DNA from 2 places in the Mesorhizobium marinum genome. Region 2 is predicted to be linked to the other one. Evidence: riboswitches for the same ligand, from Rfam matches in the RefSeq annotation. Region 2 holds a riboswitch; the other holds the start of a gene.
What was found. Region 2 has a riboswitch for cobalamin ahead of ABUE31_RS03635 (DUF1636 family protein). Riboswitches for the same ligand answer to the same signal wherever they lie in the genome.
Positions count from the first base shown of each region.

Region 1 (7,607 bases), on a different contig from region 2:
CCAGATCATGAAGCTCGGGCTCGAACTCGGCGGCAATGCACCGTTCATCGTCTTCGACGACGCCGACATCGACGCCGCGGTCGAGGGCGCGATGATCTCGAAGTACCGCAACAACGGCCAGACCTGCGTGTGCGCCAACCGCCTCTACGTGCAGTCGGGCGTCTATGACGCCTTTGCGCGGAAGCTCGCCGAGAAGGTGTCGGCGATGAAGGTCGGCGACGGGTTCGAGGCCGGCGTCAGCGCCGGGCCGCTCATCGACCGGAAGGCGCTGGCGAAGGTCGAGGAGCACATCGCCGACGCCGTGTCCAAGGGCGCCGCGGTCGCGCTCGGCGGCAAGCCGGATGCCAGGGGCGGCCTGTTCTTCGAGCCGACGGTGCTGACCGGCGTCACCCGGGACATGAAGGTGGCGCGGGAAGAGACGTTCGGGCCGGTCGCGCCGCTGTTCAGGTTCGACACCGAGGACGAGGTCATCGAGATGGCCAACAACACCGAGTTCGGCCTCGCCTCCTACTTCTACGCGCGCGACGTCTCCAAGATCTTCCGCGTCGCCGAGGCCCTCGAATACGGCATGGTCGGCATCAATACGGGACTGATCTCGACCGAGGTCGCGCCATTCGGCGGCATCAAGCAGTCGGGCCAGGGCCGCGAAGGCTCGAAATACGGCATCGATGACTATGTCGAGATGAAGTATCTCTGCCTGAGCATTTGACGTCCGTCGCGCGGCGGCCCCGCCGAGGGCCGCCGCCGATCCTTCAGAACCGACGCTCGCCGTCGGGGCCTCTCTCGCCGCTCGATGACGGGACGGCGACCGGGCCTCGGCCGGCCTCCTCAGCCTGGCCCGGCGATCTTGCGCCTGCGTCGCGGGCGGCCGGGCGATAGTTCAAGCGGGAGTGGCATGCGCATCCGCGATGCTTCTGCGGGCGGAAAAGCCGCGCGAGGAGGGACCTGATGCTCATGTCGCCTGCCTTTCCCAGCTTGGAAACGGGTCGGGCAACGCGCGCCAGCGGCCGGGCATGTAGTCGCCATCGGGCACCAGGCACGCGTCGAGCGCGGCGCAGATCCGGCCCTCGTCCATCGGGTCGCAGCCGATGAAGACGATTTCCTGTCGGCGGTCGCCCCAGACCGGGTCGAGATAGGGCTTCATCGCCGCCTTCCACTCGGGATGCTCCGGCCACTGGCTTTTTGGAACGGAAGCCCACCACAAGCCGCGCTTGCCGGTGCGGACCAGCGCTCCGGCCTGGCTGATCTCGCCGACATGGTGCGGCCGGGTGGCCAGCCAGAAGAAGCCCTTGGCGCGCACCACTCCTGGCCAGGCGTTTTTGACGAAGGCATCGAATTTGGTCGGGTCGAAGGGCCTGCGCTCGCGATAGACGAAGGAGCGGATGCCGTACTCCTCGGTTTCCGGCACATGGTCGCGGAAGCCGTTCAGTTCCTTGAACCAGAGAGGATGCTGCTGCGCCCTGTCGAAGTCGAAGCGGCCGGTGTCGAGCACCTTGTCCAGCGGCACCTGCCCGAAATCGGCTTCCACCAGTTCGGCGTCGGGATTGAGCGCCCTTACGATCATTCGCGCCAGATCGAGATCCTGCGGCGACGCGTCCGACACCTTGTTCATGACGACGACGTCGGCGAATTCGATCTGTTCGACCAGCAGGTCCACCAGTGCGCGCTCGTCGCCATCCCCGGCGACTTCGCCGCGATCGCGCAGGAAATCCTGCGATGAGTAGTCCTTCAGCAACTGCGCCGCGTCGACCACGGTGACCATCGTGTCGAGGCGGGCGACGTCCGACAGGCTTGCGCCGTTCTCGTCGCGGAAGTCGAAGGTGGCCGCGACCGGCAGCGGTTCGGCGATGCCGGTGCCCTCGATCAGCAGATAGTCGAAGCGGCCCTCCCGGGAGAGGCGGCGCACCTCGTCGAGGAGATCGTCGCGCAGCGTGCAGCAGATGCATCCGTTGTTCATCTCGACCAGCTTCTCGTCGGTACGGGACAGATTGGCGCCGCCGTCGGCCACCAGCCGGGCGTCGATGTTGACCTCGCTCATGTCGTTCACGATCACCGCGACACGGCGGCCTTCGCGGTTGTTGAGCACATGGTTGAGCACCGTGGTCTTGCCGGCTCCCAGGAAGCCGGAGAGCACGGTGACGGGCAGGCGGTCGGGGCGGTTGGCGTTTTCAGGCACGGCGCTTTCCGTTGGCGTTGAGGGGGCATCCGGCCCGGCGGGGGCTGTCCGGGCCGGATGCGGGTACCGCTTGGGAGGAGCGGGCGTCGGGCGGCCGATCCGGTGTCCCGGGGCGTTCGACACTTGACTGTTATGTAATACCATAACAAAACACAAGCGTGCGGTTCGGAATTGTCCGCGGCCGCTTGCCACGAATCTGGGGATTGGCTAGGAACGGGTGTCGGTTTCCGCAAGGAAATAACAGGGAATTCGCCGCGGCCCTGCCGCGAAACGAAACTGCCCCCGCAACTGTAGGCGGTCAGTTCCTCTCGAACGAGCCACTGGGTTTGTACCTGGGAAGGCCGGGAGGAACGAAGACCCGTCAGTCAGGAGACCTACCGACACCCTAGTAACTGAACGCGCCGGGCGGGGTGTCCGGGGAGGTTGTCGATGATGTTTGCCACGCCTGGAGTGCAGCCGCATTGCGTCCGTTGGGACGCGATGACGATCATTGCCGTCCCGCCCCGTCTCCTTCGGTGCCTGTTCGCAACCGATCGGAGCTCTTCGCGTCATGACTTCCTCGCGCCTGCCATTCGCTGCCGCTAGCCTCGCCGCCCTGACGACCGTCGCGGCGGCCGAGCCGACCCTATATCCGCTGACCCTCGAGAATTGCGGCGAGACGCTGACCTTCGAGAAGGCTCCGGCATCGACGGTGGCCGTCGGCCAGGCGGCGACGGAAGTGCTCTATTCGCTCGGCCTCGCCGACAGCGTGGCCGGCACGTCGGTCTGGTTCAACGAGATCCTGCCTGAGTTCAGGGACATCAACGACAGGGTCGAGCGGCTCGCCGACAACGATCCGAGCTTCGAGAGCGTCGTCGCGAAAAAGCCTGAACTCGTATCGGTGCAGTTTCTCTGGCATGTCGGTCCGGACGGCATTGTCGCCACCCGCACGCAGTTCCACGATGTCGGCATCCCGACCTATGTCCTGCCGGCCGACTGTGAAAAAAAGGACAACACCGTCGGCGTCGATGGCACGCGCAGCGAATTGTTCTCGACCGAGGCAATCCATCAGGGCGTGCGCGAACTGGCGCGGATCTTCGACATCCGGGACAGGGGCGAACAACTCGTCGCCAGCCTGACCGAGCGCGAGCGGAAGGCCGTCGCCGCCGCCTCGGCGCTGAAGCTTGAGGATGTCTCGGCGGTGTTCTGGTTCTCCAGCGCGGAGATGGACATCGATCCCTACGTGGCCGGCAGCAAGGGCGCGCCCGCCTACATGATGGACAAGCTCGGGATCGCCAACGTCGTCGAATCGGATGAGGAGTGGCCGGTCGTCGGCTGGGAGACCATCGCCAGGGCCAATCCGACCCTGATCGTCGTCGCAAGAATGGACCGCCGCCGCTTTCCGGCCGACGACCACGAGAGGAAGCTCGAGTTTCTGAGGACCGATCCGGTCACGAGCCAGATGGACGCCGTGAAGAACAACCGCATCGTCGTCATGGACGCCCATGCGATGGACGCGACCATCCGCACGGTGGCCGGCATCGAGGTGCTTTCGAAGGCGCTCGAGGATTTCGGGCTGGCGAAGAAGTGAGCCTCACCGATTCCCAAGCCATCTACGTCTCCCGGCTCGGCCGGGGGACTTTGGGACTGTCCGTAGTCGTCGTGGCGATCCTTGCCGGCATCTGCATCGGCGAGACGCCGATTCCGGTCGCGACGGTTCTGCGGACGCTCGCCAACAGGATTTTCGGCGCCGCATATGCGGTCGATCCGATCGAGATGGGCATCGTCTGGAACTATCGCCTGCCGCGCGCCATCGTCGCCGCATGCTGCGGTTCCGGGCTGGCGATCTGCGGCATGGTGCTTCAGTCGCTGTTTCGAAACGCGCTGGCCGATCCCTATCTGCTCGGCATTTCCGCCGGCGCCTCGACGGGCGCCGTCGCGGTGACGGTCGCCGGACTTGGCGCCGGCGTCGTCTCGATGTCGGTCGGCGCATTTGTGGGCGCCGTCGCAGCCTTCCTGTTCGTCGCGGCGCTGGCGCGCGCCGCCGGCGGCGGCGTGACGCTGCAGGGCACCGGCCAGATCGTCCTCGCCGGCATCGCCGGCTCGCAGCTCTTCAACGCGCTGACCTCCTTCGTCGTCACCAAGTCCGCCAACGCCGAGCAGGCTCGCGCCGTCATGTTCTGGCTGCTGGGCAGCCTGAGCGGCGCGCGCTGGCCCGACGTATGGCTGGCCGTCCCCATCGCGGTGATCGGACTGTTCGCCTGCATCTGGTACGCGCGCGCCCTGGACGCCTTTGCATTCGGGGCTGAATCCGCGTCGTCGCTCGGCATCAGCGTCAAGCGGGTTCAGGTCGTGCTCATCGGTCTGACCGCACTGGTGACCGCCGTCATGGTCAGCATCGTCGGCTCGATCGGCTTCGTCGGCCTCGTCATCCCGCATGCGGCGCGGTTCCTGGTCGGCGTGCGCCACGGCCGGCTGGGACCGACAGTCGCCCTCATCGGCGCCGCCTTCCTGATTGCCGCGGACGTCATCTCCCGCACCGTCATTCCGGGCCAGGTCCTGCCGATCGGCGTCATCACCGCGCTCGTCGGCGCGCCGGCCTTCGCGCTGATCCTCCTTCGCGGTCGCCGCCGGCCATGATCCTCGAGGCGCGCAATCTCGGCTGGTCGGTGCGCGGCAGGCCGATCGTGTCGGGCGTCGACCTTGCCGTCAGCGAGGGCGAAACGCTCGGCCTGGTCGGGCCGAACGGTTCCGGCAAGTCGACGTTGATGAAGCTGCTGGCCGGCATCCGCGAGCCGACCGCCGGCAGCGTCGCCGTCGCCGGCAAGGCGCTTGTCGCGATGCCGCGCCGCGAGGTCGCGCGACGGATCGCCTTCCTGGAGCAGCAGTCGGAAACGACCGAAGCCATCACTGTGAAGGATGCGGTCGAGCTCGGCCGCACGCCGTGGCTCACGCCGCTGCAGCCATGGTCCCAGGAAGACGACCGCATCGTCGCCCAGGCGCTCGCCGACACCGACATGCGAGGTTTCGAGCGGCGCTCGTGGACCACGCTGTCCGGCGGCGAGCGCCAGCGCGTGCACCTGGCCCGCGCGCTCGCCCAGCAGCCGCAGATCCTGCTCCTCGACGAGCCGACCAACCATCTCGACATACAGCACCAGCTGTCGCTCCTGCACCTGGTCGCGACCCTGCCGGTCACCTCCATCGTCGCGCTCCACGATCTCAACCAGGCGCTTTCCTGCGACCGCGTCGGCGTACTGTCCGGCGGCAGGCTGGTGGCGCTGGGCGCGCCGCGCGAGGTGCTCACCGTCGGGCGTATCGGGTCGGTGTTCGGCGTCCGCGCAAGCGTTCTCGTGGATCCGGCAGACGGCTCGCAGATCTTCCGCTTTCACCCAGCCTCCTGAAAGGAGACCCATGCGCTCGCAGATACTTGCCCTCTTCCTGTCGCTGTCGGCGTCATCGTCCGCCTTGGCCGAGATGCACGAAGTCAGGATGCTCAATCGCGGCGCCGCCGGACCGATGGTCTACGAGCCGGAGTTCGTCCACGCGAGGCCTGGCGATACCGCCAAGTTCCTGAACGGCAGCAGGGGGCACAACGCCGTCACCGTGGACGGCATGCTCCCCGAAAAAAGCTCCGGCTTCAAGGGCAACCTCAACGAGGAGATCGAGGTCAGCCTCGACCAGGAAGGCTTCTACGGGATCAAGTGCTCGCCGCACTACGCCATGGGCATGGTGATGGTGATCCGCGTCGGCGACGCGGCCTTGCCCGATGATTTCGTAAGGGCCGACGTGCCCGCCCGCGCGCGCCGGCGATTCGGAGAGATCATCGCCCGCGCGGGGCTCGCGCAATGACGGCCGACGGTTCGGTTTCGACGCCTGGCAACTTCGACCTGCGCGACGAGATCCATGAATACTGGTCGCGCCGGTCGGAGACCTTCGACCTGGCGTTCGGACACCATATCGCGCCCGGGCGCGAAGCGGACGCCTGGGCGGCGCCGGTGCGGGAAGCGCTGGGAGCCGTGCCGCGGCGGATCCTCGAACTGGCATGCGGCACCGGCGAGGTGACGCGCCTCCTGCACGATCTCGGCCATGACGTCACCGCGCTCGACTTTTCGGAGGCGATGCTGGTGAAGGCGCGCGCAAAGCACGCCGGGAAGCCGCGCCTGCGGTTCCTGAACGCCGATGCCGGTCGCACGATGGAGCCCGACGAGGCCTACCACGCCATCGTCTGCCGGCACCTGGTATGGACGCTGACCGACCCGGCCTGCGCATTTGCGGACTGGCTCCGCATCCTGCGGCCGGGCGGCAGGCTGATCGTCTATGACGGCGACTGGACCAAGCCCCGGCCGTCGGGTGTCTGGGCGGCGCGCGTGCTGGCTCTGTGGGAGCGCCTGGCGCCGGACCCGTACTACGACGCCGCCATGGGTGATAGGCACGCCGCGATCATGTTGCGGCTGCCCTTCAGCCAGGGCCTGACATTCGATCGCCTGGCGCCGCTCCTGGCCGACGCCGGCTTCGTCTCGATCCGCGAGCGCTCGCATGACGGCATCGCCCGGGCGCAGAGGCACGGGCAGGGCCTGCGCAACCGCATGCGGACCCTCGTCTACCGCCGCTTCATCCTGGTCGCCGAAAAGCCGGCCGGCCCCGACGGTCCTTCCCATCCAAGGAAATCCCCATGACGATGCGCTCCGTTCTGGCCGGGCTGGCCCTGGCCGCTTTCTCCTCCGCAGTCGCGATAGCTGGCAATGCAGGCTACCCGTTGACGATAGAGAACTGCGGGCGGACGCTCACCTTCGAGAAGCCGCCGCAGAAGGTCGTCTCGCTTGGCCAGGCCATGCACGAGATTGTCTACGCGCTCGATCTCGGGCAGCGTCTGACCGGGACCGCCGTCTGGCTGGGACCGGTCAGGGAAGAACATGCCGAGGCGAACGCGACGGTGCCGCGCCTTGCCGATGAATCGCCGAGCTTCGAGAGCGTTGTCGCCTCCGGGCCTTCGCTGGTCCTGTCCGAGTTCGAATGGCATGTCGGGCCCGATGGCGTCGTCGGGACGCGCGATCAGTTCGCCGAACTCGGCATCCAGACATACATCGCGCCGATGGACTGCACCGGAAAGGACAATGCGTCGGGCGGCAACGGCCGCCGCGTGCAGCCCTTCACGATGGAGCAGGTCTACCGGGCGATCAGCGACCTTTCGCAGATATTCGATGTTCGCGATCGCGGGAATGCGCTCATCGCCACGTTGAAGGAACGCGAGGCCAGGGCGGTGGCCAGCGTGGCGAGGGCCAGCGATGTGCCGGTGCTGGTCTGGTTCACCAGCCCGCAGATGAAGGGTGACGCATCGGTCGCCGGCAGCAATGGCGCTCCGGCCTACATCATCTCGAAGCTGACTGCCCGCAACGCGATCGCATCCGACGACGAATGGCCGTGGGCGAGCTGGGAAACGATCGCGAAGTCA
Region 1 is NZ_JBFOCI010000005.1:202,074-209,680, reverse strand. It holds gene ABUE31_RS16905 (NAD-dependent succinate-semialdehyde dehydrogenase) at 1-709, shown strand, start outside; gene zigA (zinc metallochaperone GTPase ZigA) at 953-2,176, opposite strand; cobalamin riboswitch at 2,381-2,572, shown strand; gene ABUE31_RS16895 (ABC transporter substrate-binding protein) at 2,727-3,746, shown strand; gene ABUE31_RS16890 (FecCD family ABC transporter permease) at 3,743-4,795, shown strand; gene ABUE31_RS16885 (ABC transporter ATP-binding protein) at 4,792-5,556, shown strand; gene ABUE31_RS16880 (pseudoazurin) at 5,567-6,004, shown strand; gene ABUE31_RS16875 (class I SAM-dependent methyltransferase) at 6,001-6,831, shown strand; gene ABUE31_RS16870 (ABC transporter substrate-binding protein) at 6,834-7,607, shown strand, end outside.
Region 1: linked by a shared signal. The riboswitch ahead of ABUE31_RS16895 (ABC transporter substrate-binding protein) and the one ahead of ABUE31_RS03635 (DUF1636 family protein) in region 2 are both predicted to bind cobalamin.

Region 2 (7,607 bases):
AAAAGCATCGGCCTGTCGCTGGGCAGCAGTGCGCGCATGGCGCGCGCCACATAGGAAATGCCGACATTGGCGAACGGCTTCAGGAAGAACATGGCCGAGCGCAACACCGTGATGGCGACGCGTTCGCCAGCGGATGCGCCCTCGACGCGTCCGCTGCGAGCATCGATCACGATGTCGGCCGCCACGGCGATGGTCATCTGTCCACCTCGCCGAACACGATGTCGAGCGATCCCAGCACTGCGGCAACGTCGGCCAGCATGTGGCCGCGGCACAGGAAATCCATCGCCTGCAGATGCGCGAAGCCGGGCGCCCTGAGCTTGCAGCGGTACGGCTTGTTGGCGCCGTCCGACACGAGGTAGACGCCGAACTCGCCCTTCGGCGCCTCGACCGCCGCATACACCTCGCCCGCCGGCACGTGGTAGCCTTCGGTGTAGAGCTTGAAGTGATGGATGAGCGCTTCCATCGAACGCTTCATCTCGCCGCGCTTCGGCGGCACGACCTTGCCGTCGAGGTTCGAGACCGGGCCGCCGCGATCCTTGCCGAGCAGCCTGTCGAGGCACTGGCGCATGATCTTGGCCGACTGGCGCATCTCCTCCATGCGGATGAGGTAGCGGTCGAAGCAGTCGCCGTTCTTGCCTATCGGAATGTCGAATTCCATTTCCGGATAGCATTCGTAGGGCTGCGACTTCCTCAGGTCCCAGGCGGCGCCGGAGCCGCGCACCATGACGCCCGAGAAACCCCAGGCCCAGGCGTCGTCCAGGCTGACGACGCCGATGTCGACGTTGCGCTGCTTGAAGATGCGGTTGGGCGTGAGCAGGTTGTCCAGATCGTCCAGCGTCTTCAGGAACGGGTCGATCCAGCGGCCGATGTCCTCGAGCACCTGATCGGGGATGTCCTGGTGGACACCGCCCGGCCGGATATAGGCCGCGTGCATGCGCGAGCCGCTGATGCGCTCGTAGAACACCATCAGCTTCTCGCGGTCGACGAAGCCCCAGAGCGGCGGCGTAAGCGCGCCGACGTCCATGGCCTGGGTCGTCACGTTGAGGATGTGGCTCATGATGCGGCCGATTTCGCAGCAGAGCACGCGAATGAGCTGGCCACGCTTCGGGATTTCGATGCCGAGCAGCCGCTCGGTCGCCAGCGCGAAGGCGTGCTCCTGGTTCATCGGCGAGCAGTAGTCGAGCCGGTCCAGGTAGGGCAGCGCCTGCAGGTAGGTCTTGGCCTCGATCAGCTTCTCGGTGCCGCGATGCAGGAGACCGATATGCGGATCGACGCGGTCGACCACCTCGCCGTCGAGCTCCAGCACGAGGCGCAGCACGCCGTGCGCGGCCGGATGCTGCGGCCCGAAGTTGATGTTGAAGTTGCGGACGGCGGTCTCAGCCATTTACTGCTTCGCCTTTTCGTCGCCCGGCAGCACGTAGTCCGTGCCTTCCCAGGGCGAGAGGAAATCGAAATTGCGGAACTCCTGCTTGAGCTCGACCGGCTCGTAGACGACGCGCTTCACCTCGTCGTCGTAGCGCACCTCGACGAAACCGGTGAGCGGGAAGTCCTTGCGCAGCGGATGCCCGTCGAAGCCGTAGTCGGTGAGCAGGCGCCGCAGGTCCGGATGGCCGGAGAACAGGATGCCGTAGAGATCGTAGGTCTCGCGCTCGAACCAGTCCGCGCCCGGGAAAACGCCGGTGATCGAGGGGACCGGCGTGTCCTCGTCGGTCATCACCCTGACGCGGATGCGCAGGTTCTTCTTCGGCGAAAGCAGGTGATAGACCACGTCGAAACGCTTCGCCCGCGACGGATAGTCGGCCCCCGACGTGTCGATGAACGAAACGAACTGGCAGGCCGAATCGTCGCGCAGGAAAGTCATCACGGCGACGAGGTCGTCGCCGCCGACCGTGACGTTCAGTTCGCCATAGGCGATTTCGGAGGCGACGATCCTGTCGCCGAACGTGCCGGCGATGTGGTCGTAAAGCCGCTGAAGCGCATCACTCATGGATCACCGCTCGATCGTGCCGGTGCGGCGGATCTTCTTCTGCAGAAGAAGGATGCCGTAGAGCAACGCCTCGGCCGTCGGCGGGCAGCCGGGCACGTAGATGTCGACCGGCACGACGCGGTCGCAGCCGCGCACCACCGCATAGGAATAATGATAGTAGCCGCCGCCATTGGCGCACGAGCCCATCGAAATGACGTAGCGGGGCTCCGGCATCTGGTCGTAGACCTTGCGGAGCGCGGGCGCCATCTTGTTGGTCAGGGTGCCGGCGACGATCATCACGTCCGACTGGCGCGGCGATGCGCGAGGCGCGGCGCCGAACCTTTCGGCGTCGTAGCGCGGCATGGACGTGTGCATCATCTCCACGGCGCAGCAGGCGAGGCCGAAGGTCATCCACATCAGCGAACCCGAGCGCGCCCAGTTGACCAGCGCCTCCGAGGAGGTGACCAGGAAGCCCTTGTCGGACAGTTCCTCGTTGATCGAGCCGAAGTAGGGGTCGTCGTGGCCGACCGGCTTGCCGGTCGAAGGATCGATGATGCCTTTCGGCTTCGGGGCGACGAGCGTGCCGGCCGCCATGTCGGGGCTCAGTCCCATTCCAGCGCTCCCTTCTTCCATTCGTAGATGAAGCCGACGGTCAGCACGGCCAGGAAAACCATCATCGACCAGAAGCCGAACATGCCGATTTCGCCGAACGACACCGCCCACGGGAACAGGAACGCCACTTCCAGGTCGAAGATGATGAACAGGATCGACACCAGGTAGAACCGGACGTCGAACTTCATGCGGGCGTCGTCGAAGGAATTGAAGCCGCACTCGTAGGCCGACAGCTTTTCCGGATCGGGATTGCGATAGGCGACCAGGAAGGGGGCCACCACGAGCGCCACGCCGACCAGCATGGCGACGCCGATGAATATGACGACGGGCAGGTAGGAGCCCAGGAGTTCGCTCATTGCCTCAGGTCCGCGGATACGATCCAGTTTGGTTTACAGCACGGGACCCTCTTCAGGAAGCGCGACAGACAGTACGCTGAACCGTTTCGGGGTTCATGCTGCAACGCGGCGAGGGTTAGCGCAGCAGTTCCGGTGAAGCAAGTCCAACCTTGACCGATTCCGCGGGCTTTCACCCTTTGCAGGCCGGTGAAATCCTTACCGAATTACTCCACTTATTACTCCTGACAGCGTTTTGGCAGAAAGCCTGTTAGACTGTCCCCTCGCATGCGAAATCGATTGCCAAAGACCCCGCCCCTCCCCCTGCCGCCAGGACACCCCGCCCGATGAGGGAGAAGCTATCGAACGCCCAGGCCCGGCGGATCGCACTGGCGGCCCAGGGCTTTGCCGACCCGCGCCCGGCCGGTCCGATCGACCGGCGGCACCTCAACCGCCTGCTCGCCCGGCTCGGCCTGCTGCAGATCGATTCGGTCAGCGCCGTCGTCAGGGCGCACTACATGCCGCTCTTCTCGCGGCTCGGCCCCTACCCGATGGCGCTGCTCGACGGTGCGGCGGCGCCGGGCTCCAAGCGGCGGCTTTTCGAATACTGGGCGCACGAGGCGTCCTTCCTGCCGCTCGAGACCTGGCCGCTGATGCGATGGCGCATGGAGCGCGCCGCCGCCAACGACGAAAGCGAGATCTACAAGGGCCTCGCTCAGTGGGCACGGCGCAACGGCACACTGATCGAAGCGATCTATGCGGAGGTGGCGTCGCGCGGGCCGGTGGCAGCGTCCGACATAGACGGCGCCAAGGGCAAGGGCGGCTGGTGGGGCTGGTCGGACGAAAAGCACGCCTTCGAATGGCTGTTCTGGGCCGGCCGCATAACCACCCATTCGCGGCGCGGCTTCGAACGGCTCTACGACCTGCCCGAGCGGGTCATTCCGCCCGAGGTCTTCAACGCCCCTGCCCCGACCTGCGAGGACGCACACCGCGCGTTGCTTCGCCATTCGGCCCGCGCGCTCGGCGTCGCCACCTATGGCGATTTGCGCGACTATTTCCGCCTCAACCCCGGCGACGTGAAAGGCCGCCTGGAGGAACTCGTCGAGGAAGGCGAATTGCTGCCGGTGAAGGTCGAAGGATGGAAGCAGCCGGCCTATCTCCACAAGGACGCGCGCATGCCGCGCAAGGTGCAGGCCCGCGCGCTGCTGGCGCCTTTCGACCCTTTGGTCTTCGAGCGCTCGCGCGCCGAGCGGCTGTTCGACTTCTTCTACCGCATCGAGATCTACACGCCGGCTGAAAAACGCCAGTACGGCTACTACGTGCTGCCCTTCCTGCTCGGCGACACCATCGTGGCGCGCGCCGATGTGAAGGCCGACCGGCCCGCCGGCGTGCTCAGGGTGCTGGCGACCTACGCCCAAGCCGGCGCGCCGCCTGAAACCGCTGCGGAATTGCTTGAGGAATTCCGGCTGATGCAGGCCTGGCTCGGGCTGGAGCGCATGGAGGTGACGCCGAAAGGCGATCTCGGCCCCGAACTGGCGAGACTGGCGCAGGCGAAACCGTCGGCGTCGTAGCCGCACGTTGACTCGGGCACGCCGCCAAGCCTAAATCCAAGTAGACGGTCTCCCTCCCGCAACGGGGGGAGCTAAGAGGGAATGCGGTGCGGGCTTTTTTTCGCCCAACGCCGCGGCTGTCCCCGCAACTGTAAGCGACGAGCCCGCGCCGAAAGCCACTGGATATCCGGGAAGGCGGCAAGGGCGGCGACCCGCAAGCCAGGAGACCTGCCGTCGAAAGATTGATCCGACCGCCCGGCGGGTGTCCCGGGCAAGGAGCGCGTGTTGAAGGCCGACGACATCTCCCCTGAAGGGGCATCTGCCATTGCGCCCGCCGACCTTTCGGCGGTGACCGTCGTCGTCTGCGCGACCTGCCGCGACGCCTCAGGCTCCGACTCCCATCCCCGCGCCGGCGCTATCCTCGCCCGGAATGCAAAGCTGGCCGCGGACGGGGCGGTGCGAGTCCGCACCGTCGAATGCCTCGGCAACTGCAAGCGCCGCCTCTCCGCCGCGATCCTGCGCGACGGCTGCTGGAGCTACGTCTTCGGCGATCTCGACGCCGACAGCGGCCCGGACCTCGTCGCCGGGGCAAAACTCTTCGCCGGTTCCGCCGACGGCCTCATCCCCTGGCGGGGCCGCCCCGATTCGCTCAAGCGCGGCCTCGTCGCGCGCATCCCGCCCCTCTCGACCCTCAAGGACATCGCATGACCTCGCTTTCCCGCGTTCCCTGCACCGTCGTCACCGGCTTCCTCGGCGCCGGCAAGACGACGCTGATCCGCAACCTGCTCGAAAACGCCAGCGGCAAGCGGCTGGCGCTCATCGTCAACGAGTTCGGCGACGTCGGCGTCGATGGTGAGATCCTGCGCAGCTGCGGCATCGAGTCCTGCCCGGAGGAAAACATCGTTGAACTGGCCAACGGCTGCATCTGCTGCACGGTGGCCGACGATTTTGTCCCCGCGCTCGACCAGATCCTGTCGCGCACCCCGAAGGTCGATCACATCATCATCGAGACGTCGGGACTGGCGTTGCCAAAGCCGCTCGTGCAGGCCTTCCAGTGGCCGACGGTGAAGGGGCGCGTGACGGTGGACGGCGTGGTCGCCGTGGTCGATGGCGCGGCACTTGCCGACGGCAAGGTTGCCTCCGACATGGACGCCCTCGCCGAGCAGCGCGCCGCCGACGAAACGCTCGACCACGACGATCCGGTGGAAGAGGTGTTTGACGATCAGGTCGCCTGTGCCGACCTGATCATCCTGTCCAAGAGCGACCTGATCGACGCTGACGGCGCCGCCCGCGCCAACGCCGCGCTCGACCATGCAAGGGCGGGCGTCAGGGTGGTGCCGTCGGCGAACGGCAAGGTCGACCCCGCGCTGCTGCTCGGCCTCGGCCTCGCCGTCGAGGACGACATCGAGAACCGCAAGACGCATCACGACGACGAGCTCGACCACGAGCACGACGATTTCGACTCCTTTGTCGTCGAGATTCCGGCCGTCGCCAATCCCGACGACCTGGCCAAACGCGTCGCCGACGCCGCCGAAAAGGAACAGGTGTTGCGCGTGAAGGGTTTTGTCGAGGTGTCGGCCAAGCCGATGCGCCTGCTCGTCCAGGCGGTCGGCCCGCGCGTCAATCACTATTACGACCGCGCATGGACCGCCGGCGACGACCGCCGCTCGCGGCTGGTGGTGATCGGACTCAAGGGGTTGGACCAGCAGGCGATCGAGAAGATCCTGGTCGGCTAGGAGCAGAGCCGCCGTGCACATCCTGACCACCAGCTCCGCCTCGCTCGACGACCTCGTCGAGCCGGTCGACCTGCGTCAGGCGCCGGCGGACATCGTGGCGCTGTCGTTCACCGACAGCGACCTGGCGGGCATGGCGGCGGCGTGGAAGGCACACGCCGGCGCCCTGCCCTCGATGCGGCTCGCCGCGCTGCGCGACCTCAGGCATCCGATGTCGGTCGACCTCTGGGTCGACAGCGTCGCGACCAAGGCGAAGGTGATCCTCGTCCGCATCCTCGGCGGCTACGACTGGTGGCGCTATGGCTGCGACCAGCTTGCGGCCGCGGCGCGGACGAACGGCGTCAAGCTGGCGCTGCTGCCCGGCGAATGCCGCGAGCAGGACGAGCGGCTGGTCGAATGCTCGACGCTGCCGCGCGGCGAGCTGGATGCGCTGCTGTCCTATTTCCGCGAGGGCGGCCCTCAGAACATGGCGGCGCTGGTACGCCGGCTGGCAGGGCTCGCCGGACGCGCGGTGGAGGCGCCGGACGCGGTCGAGGTGCCGAAGGCCGGGTTCTACGATTATCTGACGAAGGGCATCGCCACTCGCCCCCCTCTGGCCTGCCGGGCATCTCCCCCTCAAGGGGGGAGATTCGCGGTTCCGGCGACATCACCAATTTTCGACTTTGCAGAAAATGGTGGGACGACAGAGCGAATAATCTCCCCCCTTGAGGGGGAGATGCCCGGCAGGGCAGAGGGGGGTATTCCACCCACCGCCATTACCGCCCCCACCGTCCCCATCCTCTTCTATCGCTCGATGCTGCTCGCCTCCGACGTCGCGCCGATCGACGCGCTCGCCGACGCCTTGCGGGCAAGGGGCTTGAACCCCGTCCCGATCTTCGTCGCCAGCCTGAAGGACGCCGCGTCCGCGGCCTTTGTCGAAACCGCGCTGCGTGACCTCAAGCCCGCCCTCATCGTCACCGCCACCGCCTTCGCGGCGGGCGCCGAGCCTGGCGCGGAGACGCTGTTCGACCGCGCCGGCGTGCCGGTGATGCAGGCGATCGTCGCCACCACGCGGCGGGAAGCGTGGGCAAAGAGCCCGCGCGGGCTGGCCCCGGCCGACCTTGCCATGCATGTCGTGATGCCCGAGCTCGACGGCCGCATCCTGGCCGGCGCGCTGTCCTTCAAGGGCGAGAGCGAGGTCGACGCCGAACTCGGCTTTCGCGCCTTCGCCAACCGCCCGGAGGCCGACCGCGTGGAGCAGGTCGCGGCGCGCATCGCGGCGATGGCCCGGTTGCAGGCGACGCCGCGCGAAAGCCGCTGCGTGGCGATCCTGATGCCCGACTATCCGGGCGCGGCCGGCCGCACCGGCTATGCCGTCGGGCTGGACGTGCCGACCTCCGTGCTCGCCATGCTGCACGACCTGAAGGACGCCGGC
Region 2 is NZ_JBFOCI010000001.1:771,859-779,465, reverse strand. It holds gene ABUE31_RS03665 (FkbM family methyltransferase) at 1-197, opposite strand, end outside; gene ABUE31_RS03660 (NADH-quinone oxidoreductase subunit D) at 194-1,384, opposite strand; gene ABUE31_RS03655 (NADH-quinone oxidoreductase subunit C) at 1,385-1,987, opposite strand; gene ABUE31_RS03650 (NuoB/complex I 20 kDa subunit family protein) at 1,991-2,599, opposite strand; gene ABUE31_RS03645 (NADH-quinone oxidoreductase subunit A) at 2,569-2,934, opposite strand; gene ABUE31_RS03640 (winged helix-turn-helix domain-containing protein) at 3,258-4,481, shown strand; cobalamin riboswitch at 4,510-4,710, shown strand; gene ABUE31_RS03635 (DUF1636 family protein) at 4,746-5,168, shown strand; gene cobW (cobalamin biosynthesis protein CobW) at 5,165-6,196, shown strand; gene ABUE31_RS03625 (cobaltochelatase subunit CobN) at 6,210-7,607, shown strand, end outside.